Regions from separate parts of the Sporosarcina trichiuri genome, predicted to be linked through region 1. Evidence: predicted binding sites of a transcription regulator. Region 1 holds the regulator's gene; each other region holds the start of a gene.

Region 1 (4,232 bases):
CCTTCACATTTTCGATCGTATCCCTCATCGTCGAGCGGAATGTCTTCAGATATTCACTCCGCAGCTGTGACTGCTCCTTCGCCTCTTCGACCGATAATCCGGTCGTTTTCGCTTTTTTTGCAAGTTCGTTGATCCGCTTGATTTTCTTGTCTTCCAGCAATTGAATCCCTCCTGTTCGTTTCCGTCATTTTAACGTATACAATTACAGGCGGAAGTGCAACCAATCAGTCTCCATGCTCAGATGTATATTCCTGGTAACGGCGATGCACAGTGGCCTTGCTGACCTGGTGGCCGAGCCCCTTCAGGACAGACGTGATCTCTTCGAACGTCAGTCCCTTTTCCCGCAGTGAGACGATCTCCTGCACAGGCGTATCGATCCGTTCCCTGCCTTCCGCGTTCCCCTGGTTCCTCAAGTTGCGTTCAGGGCGGTATCCCGCTTCCACAGCCCGTCTCATCCCTCTTCTGATCTTTGCATTATGTAATTTGCGCTGGTACTCTTCCACGATCGCCAATATTTCGAGCAGCATCGTGTCCATCTCATTCAGTTCCAGCGGTCCGCTGTCATGATTCGTAAATACCGAAGTACCTGTCTTGGCCAGCAGATGAAGGACTGCGACACGGGCATTCCCTCTCCCGAGCCTCGTCTCATCCTGCACCAGGACGGCTCCGATACAATCGTCACGTATGAAATCGAGCAGATCGAGCAGACCTTCACGATCGAGTTCATAGCCGCTGTGCCTGTCGACGAAACTAGCCGCAGTGGTGAAGCCAAGCTCGTCCGCCAGCTTTTCAAGCTCTTCCTGCTGCCGGGAGAGCGACATTTCCTGAGTATCCTTATCTGTGCTTACACGGCAATAGATGACGCAGCGCCCTGCCTTGCCCATAGTTCACTCCTCCTCTGCGAAGACAAGCCGAACATCATCGGCCCCCTGATACGATTGTAAAGGAAGCTTGAGATCTTCTCCTGCCATGATCGCCGCTCCGTCCAGATCATTCAATGCTGCAACTTCCCTGATCCACCGGTCTGCGGGCATCTCTCCCGAGTACCGTTCTGCAAGCGCTGATAATGTATCCCCCTGGATGACCGTCACCTCGACGAATTCATTGGGAACTGAGAATTTCAGTATAAGGACGAATGTTAGGACTGTCAAAACCGCAAAAGCCCCGATGATATTTTTATTCCTATTCAAGATGGCAGCCATGAAAAAAACCCCTTTCAGAATGTACGTTCGCTTCGTTGTTTTTATTATATGCGAACAGAGGTTTGGAAGTCAACCTTGAAATTAGAACCTGTGTTTGCTATATGTACGAACACCTGTTATACTATTTTTATAGAAACAGGCCGCAGCGCTGCCAATGACTGCGAAATCAGCGAAGAGGTGAACACGTTTGAAGAAGATCTCAAAAAGGCAGGAAGACATCCTGTCATTCATTAAAGACGAAGTCCAGAAGAAGGGCTATCCGCCTTCCGTCCGTGAAATCGGTGAAGCGGTCGGTCTGGCCTCGAGTTCGACCGTCCACGGCCATCTTGCCCGGCTAGAGAGCAAGGGTCTTATCCGACGGGATCCTACAAAGCCCCGTGCGATCGAAGTTCTCGGCCAGGAAGATGCCGACGAACTCAAGACAGGTGTCGTACATGTCCCTCTTGTGGGAAAGGTCACGGCAGGACTGCCGATCACCGCAATCGAGAACATTGAAGAATATTTCCCGATTCCCGACTCGTTCGGTACTTCAGAGGACAACCTTTTCATGCTGGAGATCATGGGGGAGAGTATGATTGAAGCAGGAATCCTGAACGGCGACCGTGTCGTCGTGAAGCAGCAGCACACTGCGAGCAACGGTGAAATCGTCGTCGCGATGACTGAAGAGGATGAAGCGACAGTGAAACGTTTCTTCAAAGAGAAAGATTATTTCCGGCTGCAGCCGGAGAACTCATCGATGGATCCGATCATTGTCGAAAATGTATCGATTCTCGGCAAGGTCGTCGGCGTGTATCGTACCATCCATTGAATTAGCAAAAAACAGCACGGACGTCACGTTTTCATGGCGTCCGTGCTGTTTTTTGAGGTTTCCCCCGGCAGGCGGCAGCTTGCGCAGGCCGGCTGGCATTCCGGGAAGTTTATGAGTGCATATCGTGATTTATGATCACTTTGCTTAGTTTATGATCCCTTATCTTCCAGTGAACCTCTCTGCTCCGCTCCCGCTCCGAATACGCGGAGCGAAGCGCAGCCGGCAAATCCGATCCTTGGCTTGCTCCTTTTCTGCGCGGCCGTGTCTGCTGCAGGAACGGGGTACGGGCCGCGTACCGGCGGGTGCCGGTATGTGAAGTTATGAGCGCTTTTCGGATTTTATGATCACTTCCACGTGTTTATGAGCGGAAATCCGGATTTATGATCACTTTCCTGTTTTTATGGTCACTATTGCGGATTTATGATCACTTTTACAAATTTATGATCATTATCCCTGTTTCATGATCGTGTTCAAGATGTCGTTAGCGACCAGGACAAGTTCCGGCAGTCGCCCGGGCCTGTCACTTGATAAGACCCAGTTCCTCCAGTCGGCCGACCGCACTCAGGATGGCCGCCTTGACGTGCTCGTAGGTGAGGCCGCCCTGGACGTACGCCGTGTATGGCGGCCGGATCGGACCGTCCGCTGTCAGTTCGATGCTGGAGCCCTGGATGAACGTACCGGCCGCCATGATGACATCATCGGCATATCCCGGCATGTACGACGGCACCGGGCTGACATGGGCGTCGATCGGCGAGTTTTCCTGGATGGTCTGGCAGAATGCGATCATCTGCTCAGCGCTGGCAAATGAGACGGATTGGATCAGGTCAGTCCGCTTGGCGGAGAAATGCGGCGCTGTCTCCAGTCCATAGGAGGCGAGCATGCCCGCGGTGAACTGTGCCCCTTTGACCGCCTGGCTGACGACGTGCGGTGCCAGGAAGAAACCTTGATACATTTCACGAAGCGTGTCGAGACTCGCGCCGGCTTCCGCGCCGAGTCCCGGGGAAGTCATCCGGTAGCTGCATTTCTCGATCAGATCCGCGCGCCCGGCAATATAGCCGCCTGTACGCGCAAGACCGCCTCCCGGGTTTTTGATGAGGGACCCGGCCATGATATCGATGCCGACCTCGGTCGGTTCCAGTTCTTCTGTGAATTCACCGTAGCAGTTGTCGGTGAATAGGATGAGGCCGGGGTGCTTCGATTTGATGCGCTCCGCCATCTCCTGGATTTTGCTGATTGTGAACGACGGACGGTCTGCGTACCCGCGGGAGCGCTGGATGGCGATCATCTTTGTTTCAGGGCGGATCTGCCGCTCGACTTCGTCGAAATCGACACTGCCGTCATCCAGAAGATCGACGTGACGGTAGCTTATATTCAGATCCTTCAGCGAGCCGGTATCCTTGTCCCCTCCGGATACGATGGATTCCAGCGTGTCGTATGGTTTCCCGGTAATATAAAGAAGCTCATCACCCGGCCGCAGAATGCCGAAAAGCGTGATGGCGATGGCGTGTGTGCCTGAGATGATCTGACCGCGGACGAGACAATCCTCCGCACCGAACGTATCCGCATACACCCGTTCGAGGACTTCACGGCCTGAGTCGTCATAGCCGTATCCGGTCGAGCCATTCAGATGGAAGTCGCTGACGCGGTTGTTACGGAATGTGGCAAGCACTTTCTGCTGGTTGAACAGGGCGATCCGCTCCGTCTCCTGCGAATATGGCCGTATTTCCGTCTCTATCTTTTCTGCGCGCGCAAGGATTTCGTTGTTCAATTGCTGTATACTCATTCAGGATGCTCCATTCTTGTCCATAGATATACAATCCATTTTAGCAGTTCAGACGCCGCCGGTAAATGAATGAAGCCGGCTGGCGCAGCTGCACATTATAAGAACGGAGGCACGATTCGGTGACTTGGGACATTTTCAGTCTGATTGGGACTGCTGCTTTTGCCATCTCCGGCGCAATTGTTGCAATGGAGGAGGACTTTGATATGTTCGGGGTGTACATCCTCGGGATGGTGACCGCTTTCGGCGGAGGGACTGTGCGTAATCTGGTGATCGGCATCCCTGTTTCCGTCCTGTGGGAACAAGGTCTGTTTTTCACTGTCGCTTCCGTCCTGATCGCTGTGATCTTCTTCTTTTCCGGCTACTTGCTGAAGACCTGGAACAGATGGGGAGCGTATTTCGATGCGATCGGACTCGCGGCTTTTGCGATCCAGGGCGCCCT
Region 2 (4,232 bases), 400 kb from region 1:
ACGTACGTCTTCATCCACCAGCACGCGGAAGAATATGCGCCGGGCGGAGCCATTTCGATGATCGAAGACGGCTGCCTTGACGGTGTGGATGTCATCTTCGGCACGCACCTCTGGTCGCTCCTTGAAGCGAATACGGTCCAGTATGTCAGCGGGCCGATCATGGCGGCTGCCGACCGGATCGAGATCACGGTGAAAGGCGCGGGCGGCCACGGGGCATCCCCTCATCAGACGAAGGACGCTATCGTCATCGCCTCCCAGTTCGTCACGAATCTGCAGCAGCTCGTATCCCGGCGTGTCGACCCGATCGAATCCGCCGTTGTCACGATCGGTTCGTTCATATCCGACAACGCGTTCAATATCATTGCCGATCAGGCGGAGCTCCTCGGCACGGTACGGACATTCTCCCCCGAAATCCGGGATCTGATGGAACGGGAAATCCAGCGTATTGCGGACGGCACCGCCCTCATGCACGATGCAAAGATCGACGTGACCTACACGCGCGGCTATCCGGCAGTCGTGAACCATAAACAGGAGACTGAATTCCTCCGGGACATCGCCCGGGACGTTCCTGGCGTGAAGTCGGTCGTTGAGATGGTGCCGCAGATGGGCGGCGAGGACTTCGCCTACTATCTGGAGCAGGTGCCCGGCACCTTCTTCTTCACAGGCGCCCAGCCGGAATCGGCCTACCCGCATCACCACCCGATGTTCGACTTTGACGAATCCGCAATGCTGACTGCCGCCAAAACGCTCGGCGCAGCGGCATTGCGTTCGCAGGAATAAGCGGATACCGGCTCCTTTTCCGGCCGCGGAAACATAAACTCCGACTGATAAGCTGATCGAACTGTCTTTTCCGACAGTATCGGTCAGCTTATCTTCACTTTTCCGACTTTTCTTTTTATTAAATTGCATTTCCAGATGCTTCCGATATAATGAGAATTAAGAACCTACTCAGCAGGAGGGATAAAGATGCACTCACAGCAGCAATTCGGCAATTACCTCATCAACTCGGATACGTTCGTTCTGCAGCCCATCCATGCAGATTTCAAGACGACGACCCGTGTGATTGAACGGCATACGGAATTCTCCCTGCCGAAGAAACCGATCCAGATCGTTCGGAAGACATGCGAGCTGTACGGCTCCTCACTGAAGACCCGTACGCTCACCGCCCGCCGGGCACTCGGCAACCGTCATAAGACGCCGATCGTCGTCGCTCACGCATTCGACACACCGTACATCTTCCTGCCGACCATGTCGCCGGCTTCGGATGACAACATGTGGATTTCGTACCACGCCATCACCGACTTCAAGGAGGAGTCCTCCGGCTGTTCCATCCATCTTGAAAATGGCCGTATAGTGAAAGTCAATGTTTCGACACCGACGATGTGGCGGCAGTTCGCTTTTGCCGCATTGCTCGAACGGGACTTCGAAAAGAAACAGTTCATGCTTCAGCGTCCGCGGATGGTGGTCGCCCAGCATGGCAGTTTCACATATCCTGTTGCCGGAGATACCGAGTGAGCAGTTCCTCCGTACGGTTGCGCAGCCGCACATTCAAGTAGCGGCGCCGATCTTCCGTCCTGTCATGCAGGAATGTGTATTCGGTGAAAATGTCATCCGTCTTCCCTTTGATGACGGACATCCGGTGCATCCGCAGGTAGGCAGCCGTATTGCCAAGCTCCCTGTGCACCTTCCTGGTCACATCGTCCACGAGCGCCAAATACGGCTTTTTCAGTTTGAAATTCCCCTGCTCGATCGATTGGCGGTCCCGTTCCAGGACTGTCAGCAGCATGGGCAGGTAAATCATGTTCTCCAGATTGGCGACCTCTTCTTTCTGCAGTGCAGGCATTGTCCATCCCTCCATAACGAACAAGTGTTCTTATTAGGAGTGTACGCCATCCCCTCTTTCATTGCAACAAAAAACAGTCCGTAAACGGCATGATAATTCTGCCAGCGGACTGTTTCTTCTGTTCAGTTTATTTTTCCTTCTCCAAGTCTCCGATGTAGTGGACCGATTTCACTTTCCAGTTGCCGTCCTCATGGTTCATGACCGTCACCTGACGTCCGCTGCTGACGTCCTCTTCACCGCTTGCCTTGGACTTGACGGCCGTCTTCATCACCGTGAAGACCTGCGCTTCATCCTCCGTATACTCGACAATCGTCAAGTCCTCCGGAGTGCGTGTCAGCTCATTTTCAGTAAGCAGCTCCTCGGTCGCCGCACGTTCTTCGCCGAGGTCATAGCCTTCTTCGGAAAGTGTGGCAAGGTACGCATCCACATCGCCGGCATTCAGTGTATCGATGTACTCGCTGAACGCCTTTTCGATCGCTTCCTTCTGATCTTCCGGGACACCGGATGCTTCTTCGATATCGCCGCCGTTCAGGCTGAAGCCGACGTCGCCCCCGTCCTTGCCTTCCATTTCCGTCCCTTTATCTTTCACGCCGTGATCGATGCTGCCATATTCATTCGTCTGTTCCCCGTCATTGACCGATCCCTGGCTGTTTTCGCTGCTGTCTTCACCGCCGCACGCACCGAGCGTCAGCACCAATGCTGCTGTTCCGAACAATACTGCCGTTTTCTTCATCAGTCCATCCCCTCTCACAGCAAAAGGACCATCCAGTCGGAGGCCCTTTGCTCTGTTGTCCTTACTTGACTTCAACCCAGCCGTTCTTGATGGCCGTGACGACTGCCTGTGTCCGGTCGTTGACATTCATCTTCTGCAGGATGCTGGACACGTGGTTCTTGACCGTCTTCTCGGAGATGAACAGTGTCTCACCGATCGCCCGGTTGCTTTGGCCGTCCGTCAGCAGCTGCAGCACTTCACATTCCCGCTTCGTCAGCAGGTGGAGCGGACGGCGGATTTCGTGCTGATGGAACGAGCCTTTATGCTCGCGTTCGCTCAATCTGCGATATTCGGTCACAAGGTTGTGCGTCACTTTCGGATGCAGGTACGATCCCCCTGCCGCCACAACTTTGATCGCCTGGACGATTGCATCCGCATCCATCTCTTTCAGCATATAGCCGAGTGCACCGGTTTTCAGTGCCTGAGAAACGTACGACTCATCATCATGGATGGACAGGACGATGACTTTCGCATCCGGGTATTTGGATGTCAATTGCTCTGTCGCCTCGATACCGTTCATGCGCGGCATGTTGATGTCCATCAGGACGACATCCGGACGGTGTTCTTCATACAGAGTGAACACTTCACTGCCGTCGTCCCCTTCGGCTACCACTTCGAACGAATCTTCGAATGCAAGAATCCGCTTCACACCTTCCCGGAATAGTTGGTGGTCGTCTACTATTAAGATCTTTGTCATTTTCGTTCCCTCCACTGCCTCTATTTTCACTTCGAATCGGGACTGAACGGGATAGTGAAGAAGACGCTTGTCCCCCTGCCGACTTCAGAGGTGATTTTCAGCTCACCTTTCAGCAGGTCGATACGCTCTTTCATCCCGATGATCCCGAATGATTTCTCTTTCACTTCATTCTGATCGAAGCCGCTGCCGTTATCCTTGATAAGTGCATTCATGGATTCACACAGCCATTCGACTTTCACCCAGACGTCACGGCTGTTGCCATGCTTGATAGCGTTCGTGACGGATTCCTGGACCATCCGGAACACCGCTACTTCGAAACTGGATTCGAAGCGGCTTGCTTCGCCGATGCTCTGGAAATGGATCCGGACGTCAGGTTCGTATTCCATCAATGTCGACAGATACTTCTTCAAAGTCGGCACAACGCCGAGATCATCGATTGCCATCGGCCGTAGATCATATATGATTCTCCGCACTTCATACAATGAGCTGCGGACCATCTCCTTCAGATCCCTGAACTCGATCAGCGCCTGCTCCGGCCCTTTCTGTTCATACACTTTCTCAACAAGCCCTGAACGGATCAGCACATTGGCCATCATTTGCGCAGGACCGTCGTGTATTTCCCGGGAAACTCGTTTGCGTTCCTCTTCCTGGGCCTGGATGATCCGGATTGCGAAGTCTTCCTTATGCCGTGCGGTCTCGAGTGCTTCCCCTACATCTTTCAAGTCCGATGTCAGGTAATTAATGACTGTGGACACTTGGTTCACGAGCTGATCCGCACGTTCGATCGTGTGGAGCAGCTCCGCCAGGCGGCGGTCGAGATCGTCACGTGTCATGCGCAGCTGCTTTTCTTCCATGCGGTTCACCGAAAGCCTGACAAGCAGATCATTGGCCACCTCATAGGCTTTCCGCACTTCCTGCTC
Region 3 (4,232 bases), 990 kb from region 1:
TCGACACACGTCCTGGCGACAGCGGAAAAGCATTGCGACCGGATCATCCTGCTGCACGAAGGCCGGGTTCGTGCGTCGGGGACGATGGACGATCTCAGGAGAGCGTTCGGGCGGCCGGATGCATCCTTGGATGATCTCTATATTGCAATGACAGAGGAAGCGGACCATGAACAGCTTACGTGAATTGTGGGGGAACCGGTTCGGGAAATATGCAGCAGAGCTGCAGCGTTATTTACAGTATGTCTTCACCGGACACCTGGCGATCGTCCTGCTGTTCTCGATCGGAGCCGCCGGCTATGCATACAGTGAATGGCTGAAGGATGTGCCGCCTGGATTACCGGCCGCCTGGATTGCCGCTGTCCTGATTGCCGCGGTGATAACGCTGGCAACGCCTGTCACACTGCTGAAACCGGCGGATGCCGTCTATCTGCTGCCTCTGGAGACGGAACTGCCTGCTTATATGGGACGTGCCCTGACGTGGACATTCTTCTCGAAGCTGCCGCTACCGGTCATCCTGTTCATCGTTTCGCTGCCGATGCTGAGTGCGTATGGATTGGGCAGTAAACCGCTGTATCTCGTGCTGTTCATCCTGATTCTCGGCGCAGTCTGGCTGAATGTGCGCTCAGAATTCGCGTTTCGCGGTGCCGAAGAAGGGCAGGGGATCTGGGTGGACCGTGCTATCCGGTTCCTGGCGGGGACAATCACCATTTACGGAGTCTTGACCGCCTCCTGGGTTCTGGCGGCAGGGGCGGCAGTCATATTTGCTGCCTACTATGTATACTGGGTGAGGCGCGCGGCCGGAAAGCCGTTCCCGTACACCCACTTCATCGAGCTTGAACAGAACAGGATGATGGGGTTCTACCGTTTTGCAAATTACTTCACGGATGTGCCCCATCTGAAAGGGTCAGTCAGCAAACGGTCGTGGCTCGGCCTGTTCATGCGCGATCCCGCCGTGGAAACGACGGATGCACAGGCATTCCTGCTGCGCCGGACGTTCATCAGGACGGATGAGCCGTTCTGGCTGTGGCTTCGTCTGACAATGCTGTCGATGGCAGGCGCTGTGTTCATCCCGTTTCCGGCGGTCGCGTTCATCTTTATTGGGGCGCTCGCCTTTGCATCGGCGATCCAGACGCTGCAGGCGCTGCGCGGCGGCGATGAATTCCGGATGGATCTCCTGTTCCCGCATGCCGAAGAAACCCGCGGCAGGGAGATCTTCCGACTGACGGAGCGGGTTCAATGGCTCCAGGCCGTCCTTGTCATGGTCCCGGCGTTCATCCTCCACGGGCTGTCGTTGACACCGGTTCTCCTCGGGGGCATCGTCCTGATCGTTTCGGAGGCGACCATCCGTCTGACAGGTACAAGTGAACAGGAGTAGGAATATTCGAAAAAGTCCTTGCAAAGACAGCTCTGATTTCGGTACAATGGAAAAAAGAGTTCCGAGGTGAAGAAGGATGGAGAAGAAGTATTCACATGCTGAGTTCCTCAAAGCCGTTGGACAGAACAGTTCCACTATGCAGGCGGAGAAACTGCTGAATGATATCTACATCGATTTGTTTCTGAACCATATTCACCGTGAACAGACAAGGGTGCGCCTGCTCGGTGATATCGACAGCGCCCTGGACAGCCGTGACGAGCTGGCGTTCCGTAAGCTGACGTCTTCGCTCCGGTCTTTGGATGAAAATTGAATGCTTCTGGCTGCACGCAATTACCGCGTGCAGCTTTTTTTGTGAGAAAAAACGTACGTTCGCTTTTTGCTTTGGAGAAGAACGGGAATGTGCTAAACTAAAGGAATACGAGCAATACTAGGGAGTGACGTTCAGTGAAAGAAACATTCAGCCTGCAGGCGCCATATACTCCGCAGGGAGACCAGCCCGCCGCCATCCGGTCGCTGGTGGAAGGCGTGGAGAACGGCGAAAAGCATCAGACACTGCTCGGGGCGACAGGAACCGGAAAGACTTTCACGGTTTCAAATGTCGTGAAGGAGATCAACCGGCCGACGCTGGTCATCGCCCACAACAAGACACTTGCCGGGCAGCTGTACAGTGAATTCAAGGAGTTCTTCCCGGACAACGCGGTGGAGTACTTCGTAAGTTTCTATGATTACTACCAGCCGGAAGCCTACGTGCCGCAGACGGATACGTATATCGAAAAAGACTCGAGCATCAATGACGAAATCGACAAACTGCGTCACTCCGCAACAGCTGCGCTGTTCGAGCGCAACGACGTCCTCATTGTCGCGTCGGTGTCCTGCATATACGGCCTCGGGTCCCCGGAGGAATACGGTTCCCACATGATCTCCCTCCGTCCGGGCATGGAAATCGACAGGAACCAGCTGCTCCGGCGGTTTGTCGATAACCTGTACGAACGGAATGATGTCAGCTTCACACGCGGGACATTCCGTGTGCGCGGCGATGTGGTCGAGATCTTCCCCGCGTCGCAGGACGAACGGTGTATCCGTATCGAATTCTTCGGAGATGAAATCGACCGGCTCCGGGAAATCGACGCACTGACAGGCGAAGTCGTCGGCGAGCGTGAGCACGTCGCCATCTTCCCGAATTCCCACTTCGTCACAGGCGAAGCGAAAATGGAGAAAGCGATCGTACGCATCGAAGCGGAACTCGAAGAACAACTGAAGATCCTTCGGGAGAACGACAAGCTCCTCGAAGCGCAGCGTCTGGAGCAGCGGACACGCTATGACCTGGAAATGATGCGGGAGATGGGCTTCTGTTCCGGTATCGAGAACTATTCACGCCATCTGTCCCTCCGCGAAGCGGGGGAAACACCCTATACGCTGCTCGACTATTTCCCGGATGACTTCCTCATCGTGGCGGACGAAAGCCACGTCACCCTGCCGCAGATCCGCGGGATGTACAACGGCGACCAGGCGCGGAAGAAAGTGCTTGTGGAGCACGGCTTCCGCCTGCCGTCCGCCCTAGACAACCGTCCGCTCATGTTCGAAGAGTTCGAGAAGCATATCCACCAGGCGATCTATGTCTCGGCGACACCCGGTCCTTACGAAATCGAACACACGCCTGAGATGGTCGAACAGATCATCCGTCCGACAGGGCTGCTCGATCCGATCATCGAAGTCCGGCCGATCGAAGGCCAGATCGATGACCTTCTGGATGAAATCAACGAGCGTGCCGCACGCAACGAGCGGGTGCTCATAACAACGCTTACGAAAAAGATGTCGGAAGATCTGACCGATTACCTGAAAGAAGCCGGCGTCAAAGTGAACTACCTCCACTCGGAGATCAAAACCCTGGAACGGATCGAAATCATCCGGGAACTGCGGCTCGGTACATACGATGTCCTGGTCGGCATCAACCTGCTCCGGGAAGGGCTCGATATACCGGAAGTGTCGCTCGTTGCGATCCTCGATGCGGACAAGGAAGGTTTCCTCCGTTCGGAACGTTCGCTCATCCAGACGATCGGACGGGCTGCGAGGAATTCGGAAGGCCGCGTCATCATGTACGCTGACAAATATACGGATTCCATGACAAAAGCTATCGAGGAGACACAGCGGCGGCGTGAGATCCAGATGGCATACAACGAAGAACATGGCATTACTCCGAAGACAATCCAAAAAGGAATCCGTGATGTCATCAAAGCCACACAGGCTGCTGATGAAACGATTTCGTATGTGGAGAAAGTCACCGAAGGAAAGAAACTGACCAAAGAAGAGAAAGCCGACCTGCTGGCATCGCTCGAGAAAGAAATGAAAGATGCAGCAAAAGCACTCGATTTCGAACGGGCGGCAGAACTTCGGGATACGATCCTGGAATTGAAAGCAGAAAGGTGAGGAAGCATGAAAAATACAGAAATCTATATTCAGGGCGCCCGTGCGCATAACTTGAAAAATATCGACGTCACCATTCCGCGTGATGAGCTCGTCGTCATGACCGGCCTTTCGGGATCAGGGAAATCATCCCTCGCTTTCGACACGATCTATGCCGAAGGCCAGCGCCGTTATGTCGAATCACTGTCTTCCTATGCCCGTCAGTTCCTCGGGCAGATGGACAAGCCGGATGTCGACCTGATCGAAGGGCTGTCTCCGGCAATCTCGATCGATCAGAAGACGACGAGCCGCAACCCGCGCTCGACGGTCGGCACCGTGACGGAAATCTACGATTATCTGAGACTGCTCTATGCACGTGTCGGCAAACCGATCTGCCCGGTCCATGGCATTGAAATCACATCCCAGACTGTCGAACAGATGACCGACCGGGTGC

Evidence for each region. Region 1 encodes LexA, which represses DNA repair genes until DNA is damaged. Its sites were predicted from a motif close to CGAACATATGTTCG; they were not measured.
Region 2: a site for LexA is predicted at 1,861-1,874, ahead of QWT68_RS08660 (YhjD family protein). Genes of this name have one in related genera too.
Region 3: a site for LexA is predicted at 1,734-1,747, ahead of uvrB (excinuclease ABC subunit UvrB). Genes of this name have one in related genera too.

Annotation. Positions count from the first base shown of each region.
Region 1 is NZ_CP129119.1:1,246,072-1,250,303, forward strand. It holds gene QWT68_RS06640 (DUF896 domain-containing protein) at 1-160, opposite strand, end outside; gene QWT68_RS06645 (YneB family resolvase-like protein) at 225-884, opposite strand; gene QWT68_RS06650 (LysM peptidoglycan-binding domain-containing protein) at 888-1,202, opposite strand; gene lexA (transcriptional repressor LexA) at 1,390-2,010, shown strand; gene QWT68_RS06660 (methionine gamma-lyase family protein) at 2,531-3,793, opposite strand; gene QWT68_RS06665 (trimeric intracellular cation channel family protein) at 3,913-4,232, shown strand, end outside.
Region 2 is NZ_CP129119.1:1,649,111-1,653,342, forward strand. It holds gene QWT68_RS08650 (M20 metallopeptidase family protein) at 1-780, shown strand, start outside; gene QWT68_RS08655 (competence protein ComK) at 967-1,515, shown strand; gene QWT68_RS08660 (YhjD family protein) at 1,484-1,843, opposite strand; gene QWT68_RS08665 (nuclear transport factor 2 family protein) at 1,971-2,576, opposite strand; gene QWT68_RS08670 (response regulator) at 2,638-3,312, opposite strand; gene QWT68_RS08675 (sensor histidine kinase) at 3,339-4,232, opposite strand, start outside.
Region 3 is NZ_CP129119.1:259,259-263,490, forward strand. It holds gene QWT68_RS01535 (ABC transporter ATP-binding protein) at 1-183, shown strand, start outside; gene QWT68_RS01540 (ABC transporter permease) at 167-1,375, shown strand; gene QWT68_RS01545 (IDEAL domain-containing protein) at 1,452-1,685, shown strand; gene uvrB (excinuclease ABC subunit UvrB) at 1,820-3,802, shown strand; gene uvrA (excinuclease ABC subunit UvrA) at 3,809-4,232, shown strand, end outside.